2 regions of the Mesobacillus sp. genome follow, and region 1 is predicted to be linked to the other one. Evidence: a T-box and tRNA genes for the amino acid it is inferred to sense, from the RefSeq annotation. Region 1 holds a T-box; the other holds one or more tRNA genes.
What was found. The T-box of region 1 lies ahead of leuS (leucine--tRNA ligase). A T-box ahead of a tRNA ligase gene usually reads a tRNA of that ligase, here a tRNA-Leu.
Positions count from the first base shown of each region.

Region 2: it has a tRNA-Leu gene. The T-box ahead of leuS (leucine--tRNA ligase) is inferred to sense a tRNA for this amino acid. The anticodon was not compared.

Region 1 is NZ_JBYNSB010000001.1:198,165-201,589, reverse strand. It holds gene AC3EBE_RS00950 ((Fe-S)-binding protein) at 1-906, shown strand, start outside; T-box leader at 1,342-1,559, shown strand; gene leuS (leucine--tRNA ligase) at 1,688-3,425, shown strand, end outside.
Region 2 is NZ_JBYNSB010000056.1:49,313-52,737, reverse strand. It holds gene AC3EBE_RS20950 (LysE family transporter) at 141-761, opposite strand; gene AC3EBE_RS20945 (cold-shock protein) at 1,089-1,295, shown strand; tRNA gene AC3EBE_RS20940 (tRNA-Leu) at 1,480-1,563, opposite strand; gene AC3EBE_RS20935 (LysE family transporter) at 1,714-2,343, shown strand; gene AC3EBE_RS20930 (DeoR/GlpR family DNA-binding transcription regulator) at 2,582-3,334, shown strand; gene pfkB (1-phosphofructokinase) at 3,331-3,425, shown strand, end outside.

The DNA of each region.
Region 1 (3,425 bases):
GGCTTTTATCAGCGTTCAGGACTGCAAAAGGTTGCCCGCGGTACGGGGATCATGAAGCTATTCCCAGAATCACTTGCGACGATGGAAAAGGTACTGCCAAATGTGCCGACAATGAAGGAAATGAAGAATCGCCCTGAACACCTGGAAGCGATTGGTGTAGTAAAACATAAAGTTGCTTTCTTCAGCGGCTGCCTGATGGATACGATGTTCCTAGAAACAAATAATGCGACAATGAAGCTCCTGCAGCTTGCGGGCTGTGAAATTGTTATTCCGAAAGAACAGGCCTGCTGTGGAGCGCTGCATGGACACAGCGGTGAAAAGGAAGATGCAAAGGCACTGGCACGCAGGAATATCAAAGCATTCGAGGATACAGGGGTCGATTTTATCATCACGAATGCAGGCGGCTGCGGCGCATTCCTGGTCGACTATGACCATCTCCTCAAGGATGATCCGGAATGGAAGGGACGCGCACAGGCATTTGCCGATAAAATCAAGGATGTCTCGCAAATCCTCGTAGAGGTAGGCTTCCATGAAAAAGTGAAGCTCGAGCTTCCACACCAGGTTATCACCTATCAGGACTCATGCCATCTCCGCAACGTAATGAAGACCGCATCTGCACCAAGGACGCTGCTGCAGGCAATTAAAGGGATTGAATTCCGCGAAATGCAGAATGCCGACCGCTGCTGTGGTTCAGCCGGAATCTATAATATAGTTGAAAGCGAAATGTCCATGCAGCTGCTGGATTCCAAAATGGTTAACGCCAAGGCTACCCATGCAACAACGATCGTTACGGCAAATCCAGGCTGTCTGCTCCAGATGAAGCTTGGAATCGAGCGTGAAGGGTTATCGGGCAGTATGAGAGGTGTGCATATTGTTGATTTACTGCTTGAAGCAGTGAAGGGATAGGTTGTTTTTATTGATACACTCCATTCGTGATTTATTTTGCGGATGGGGTTTTTATTTGTAGAAATCTTTCGGTGGGTGGTAGACCCTGTTTCTTGTGGTTCCTGTTGAATTAAGATTAAGGGATTTTAATAAATGTCTTGCTTTATCATTCCGCAATTTTTCAAGTTTATTCCGCAAATATTTGTCGAAATCCCGCAAACTGGAAATTCAAACGGACTTTTTTCAATTTATTTATCCAAAATTACCCGGCCCCGGCTAAACGCCGTGACTTTCAGCGCGATCCAAAGGAAATGGTTAAGAAGGTCCTCTTCCGCGATTCCTATAAAATAACCCACACCATTCAACCGCTTCCTTCATAAAATAACCTCCATAATCATTTCTTTCATCCCCGCTTGCATCCTGGCGGAAATTTTATTACAATATCTCTATATATAATGAAAGACTTTGACAAGGAGTAGTAGTGGTGCAAAGCCTGAGCAAGAGAGCTGGCGGTTGGTGCAAGCCAGACAGGTCCATCATGAACTCGCCTTTGAGTCGCAAGCGTGAACTCTAGTAGTGCTTGCCGTTTTCCGCGTTAAGGATGAATGAAGCGAGTGTTGCACACTAATTTGGGTGGTACCGCGGGAGATCATACATAGCCTCTCGTCCCTTTTACAGGGACGGGAGTTTTTTATTTTCTGGGGAAAATGTACTGGATTTTTGCTAAAAAAGGCAGAAGTTTTTCCAAACTGAAAACTCCATCCGCTAAAAATAAACGACATACACACAGGAGGTCAATTCGATGAGCTTTAACCATCAGGAAATCGAAAAGAAATGGCAAGCGTATTGGGAAGAAAACAAAAGCTTCAAAACGACTGAAGATAAAGGGAAGCAGAAGTTCTACGCTTTGGATATGTTTCCATATCCATCTGGGGCGGGACTGCATGTAGGCCACCCGGAAGGCTACACAGCTACAGACATCCTTTCACGCATGAAAAGGATGCAGGGCTTCAACGTTCTTCATCCAATGGGCTGGGATGCATTCGGTCTTCCAGCAGAGCAGTATGCGCTGGATACAGGAAATGACCCAGCTGAATTCACCGAGAAGAACATCAACACGTTCCGCCGCCAGATCAAGGCATTAGGTTTTTCATATGACTGGGACCGTGAAGTGAATACGACAGACCCAGGCTATTATAAATGGACTCAATGGATTTTCCTTAAGCTATATGAAAAGGGACTTGCCTATATCGATGAAGTGGCTGTTAACTGGTGCCCGGCACTTGGTACAGTTTTAGCGAACGAAGAAGTTATTGATGGCAAGAGTGAGCGTGGCGGCCATCCGGTTGAGCGCCGCCCGATGAGACAGTGGATGCTTAAAATCACTGCCTATGCAGACCGCTTGCTTGAGGACCTTGATTTATTGGATTGGCCGGAGAGCCTTAAGGATATGCAGCGCAACTGGATCGGCCGTTCCGAAGGTGCTGAAATTACCTTCAACATTGAAGGGCACGATGGAACGTTCACAGTCTTTACGACTCGTCCTGATACACTTTTCGGCGCAACTTATGCGGTCCTTGCACCAGAACATCAGCTGGTTGATAAAATTACGACAGCTGAGCAGCGTGCAGCAGTGGAAAAATACATTGACGAAATCAAGAGTAAAAGTGATCTTGAGCGTACAGATCTTGCGAAGGACAAAACAGGTGTATTCACTGGCGCTTATGCCATCAACCCAGCCAATGGCGAAAAAATGCCTATCTGGATTGCTGACTACGTACTAGCTTCATATGGAACAGGAGCTATCATGGCAGTTCCTGCTCATGATGAGCGCGACTACGAATTTGCTAAAAAATTCAACCTAGAAATCAAAGAAGTCGTTGCCGGCGGAAATGTAGCTGAAGAAGCTTACACTGGCGACGGCGAGCATGTGAATTCTGAATTCCTTAACGGCATGAATAAGGAAGATGGAATCAACAAAATGATTGCCTGGTTAGAGGAAAAGGGCATTGGAACGAAAAAGGTCACTTACCGCTTGAGAGACTGGCTGTTCAGCCGCCAGCGCTACTGGGGCGAGCCGATTCCAATCATCCACTGGGAAGATGGCACAATGTCAGCAGTACCTGAGGATCAGCTGCCGCTTGTCCTTCCAAAAACGAAGGACATCAAGCCATCGGGAACAGGCGAGTCTCCACTTGCGAATATCGAGGAGTGGGTGAATGTCGTTGACCCTGATACCGGCAAAAAGGGCCGCAGGGAAACGAATACAATGCCGCAGTGGGGTGGCAGCTGCTGGTACTACCTTCGTTACATCGATCCGAAGAACGAACAGGCTCTTGCCGATGCTGAAAAATTAAAAGAATGGCTTCCGGTCGATATTTATATTGGCGGTGCTGAGCACGCAGTACTTCACTTGCTATACGCTCGCTTCTGGCATAAGGTTCTTTACGATGTAGGAGTTGTCCACACGAAGGAGCCATTCCAAAAGCTGTTCAACCAGGGTATGATTCTTGGTGAAAATAATGAGAAGATGAGTAAAT
Region 2 (3,425 bases), on a different contig from region 1:
AAAAACAAAAAACGCCTCCAATAGTTTGGACGCGATTTTTCAGAAGGAATCCTTGAATTTTCTTTATAATAGCTTGCTTGTTTAGCAAAACCTTTGATTATTTAAACTTAAAGTTGGTCCAATAATGCATATTCCTTCATTTAAATAAAGAGCTGTAAAGCCTGGTACCCAAAAAACAGTCCAAATCCAATCAAGGATAAGCCGGATAAAATGGAAATGAAAATCAGAAGCCTGGCAGTGAGCAGTTTTCGAAAGCTGCTAGATATTGCTGCCATTATAATATCCCAAAGAATTAGTCCAAGGATTATTCCCATGCTATAAAGAATAAGCTCCCCGGTACCGTAGGTTGTGGCCGTTTTCGCGAGCACAGATCCATAAATCCCCAGCCAAAATAGGATGGTCAGAGGATTGGAAATAGACATGATGAAGCCTGTACCGAAGGATTTCAGACCGGACTCGCTACTTCGTGATTGCGTGAGGAGTTTATTTGAGTTCATCAGAGTTTCAATTCCGGTGTACATAAGAACAAAAAATCCAAACAGCCAAAGAAAGGACTGCATGAAAGGGGCTTCAAGGAATTTCACTACGCCAAGATATACAGTTAGCATGTAGACGATATCCGCTGTCAAGGCGCCAAGGCCGAGGAGCCAAGCCTGCAAAAACCCGCTTTTGATCCCTTTGTCCATTTGCGCTGCATTAACAGGTCCGATTGGCGCTGCCAGGGAAAGCCCCAAAAATATGTATCCTAAAAAAACGCTCATGTCTTACCTCCAATTGCCTAGCATTCGTATTGCTTGTACTATTTCTATTCAGAATATTGGAGGGTAAAACCTAATTTTCTGTTAACAGCTAAAAATTATCTTATGGAGAAATAAAATCATGCATGTTTGCATATACTGATAACTGTTGTTCGCTTAAGAACGCTAAAAGGTTCTTCTTTGGTAAAAATAAGAAAGTATGATAAAATGAAATAGATATCAACTTTCGAATAATTCATTTATTATAAAAAGTTATACTTTCTGGCTTTTTATAATAAATGAATTTTTTTATCAATGGATCGGTTATCACTAATATAGGAGCGTGAGGAAATGGCATTTGGCAGAAAACCGCCTGAAGAAATCGTGACAGCAGAGACGAAAATATGGGTATGTACTTCTGATGATTGCAATTGCTGGGTCCGTGACAATTTTAAGAGCAGCAATGTCCCCACTTGCCCGATTTGTAAAAGTGAAATGGAACAAACAACAAAGGTGTTAGAAGTTGTGAATAACCACAGCCAGAATTTAATCGGCTAAAAGAAACAGCAGCCCGCGGGAATCCGCGGGCTGTTTCTTTTTATGTACTGAGATATTCTGGTTTTTTGGTTTTATTGAGCCTTGGAGTTAGTAATGGGACGGGACCCATGGCTGTTAAAGAGCAAAAATAATATTAAAATGGAAAAACAAAAAAAGTGCCTATTGTTTAGGCACCTTTTCTGTATGCGGATGAGAGGACTTGAACCTCCACGGTGTTGCCACCACTAGAACCTGAATCTAGCGCGTCTGCCGATTCCGCCACACCCGCGAATGAATATATAAAGATTATAGCATAATAACAATAATTTTCAATTAGAATCTTATGGCAAAGAAAAATAATTATCCATTGAATGCCTGAAGTGTTAAGGTTGTTGTTCCTGACATACAATTTACAAAGTTTGTGTTGGGGGACGAGATCTTGAATGTGAGTCTATTAATCAGCTATATATTTTTGGGATTGACCTTGGCGGCGCCAATAGGCCCTGTCAATTCTGCAAGATTGGACAAGGGTATCAAAAATGGGTTCTGGCATGCATGGGTCGTCGGAACCGGTTCAATGATTGCTGATGCTATTTTTATGCTGCTGATTTATTTTGGCCTTGTGAATTTTTTGGACATCCCCGCCATCCAGATTTTCCTTTGGCTATTTGGCGGGTTTGTCCTGATCTATTCGGGTGCAGAATCGATCATGAAAGCAAATTCCATTGAGCTTGGTTTCAGCAGAGGCAAGGAATCACTGCTGAAATGTTTTCTGACAGGCTTTCTAATGTCGATCAGCAGCCCGTTATCAATCCTGTTCTGGCTTGGGATTTACGGTTCCGTTCTCGCCAAAACCGCGAGCAATTATGGTAGAACGGATTTGCTTATTTACAGCAGCATGATATTCCTGGGGCTGGCATTATGGGACATCTTTGTTGCTGCCATTACGACCGGTTTCAGGAGATTCCTGAATTATAGCAGTCTGAGAGCTATATCCATTATATCAGGCATATCTCTTCTAGGATTCGGAGGCTATTTTGGCTATCAAGGAATTATTGCCCTTTTATAAGCGAGGGAAAAAGCGTTCCTCAAAGGTGGAACGATTTTAACAATTAACGCATTAGCGCGCCGGGGGTCAGACCCCCGGCGCGCTAATGCGTTAATTGGGGGAATTGTTTGAAAACAATCAATAACAGTCACGAATTATTCAAATTTGATTAAAAATGATTGTTTATGATAGAAAATGATTGATTTCTGTAATCGATTACATTAATATAAAGCTACGAAGCAATTAGGAGGTTTGGCTCATGCTTACACCTGAGCGCCACCAGCTGATATTACAGCTTATCAAGGAAAAACCTATAGTGAAAATACAGGAGCTGGTTGATTTGACAGATGCGTCAGAATCGACCATTCGCAGGGATTTGACAGTTCTTGAAGAAGGAAAGTTCCTGAAAAGGGTACATGGAGGAGCAGCCAGGCTGAAGGGAAAGCTTCAAGAGCCGAGCATGGTTGAAAAATCCGCCAAAAACCTTCATGAAAAGAAACAAATTGCACAGTATGCAGCAAGGCTTGTAGAAGAGGGTGACAGCATTTATCTTGATGCGGGTTCAACAATCATGGAAATGATTCCTTACTTGCCCGCAAACGATATTGTGGTCGTGACAAATGGGCTTATGCATCTGCCGCTGCTGCTTGAACGAAATATTGAAACATATGTAATAGGAGGCTATGCGAAGCCGAAAACAAATGCGATGATCGGCAGAGGAGCGTTAGCCAGTCTTGAACAGTATCGCTTTGACAAATGCTTCCTCGGTGTGAATGGAGTCCATCCACAATCGGGCTACACTACACCTGATCAGGAGGAAGCGATGATTAAGCAAAAGGCAATCTCTCTTTCAAGAGAAATCTTTGTCCTGGCTGATGATAGCAAATTCTCGGAAATCGCTTTTGCCAAGATAGCCGATTTGCACGAAGCCACCATCATCACCAATACATTGGATGTTGAAATGGAAGGCCAATATACAAGCAAAACTTCAATAAAGGTTGTGACCTCATGATCTACACATTAACACTGAATCCATCTGTTGATTATATTGTTGAATCAGATGAGTTCGTCCTTGGAGAATTGAATAGAAGCAAGAAAGAAAC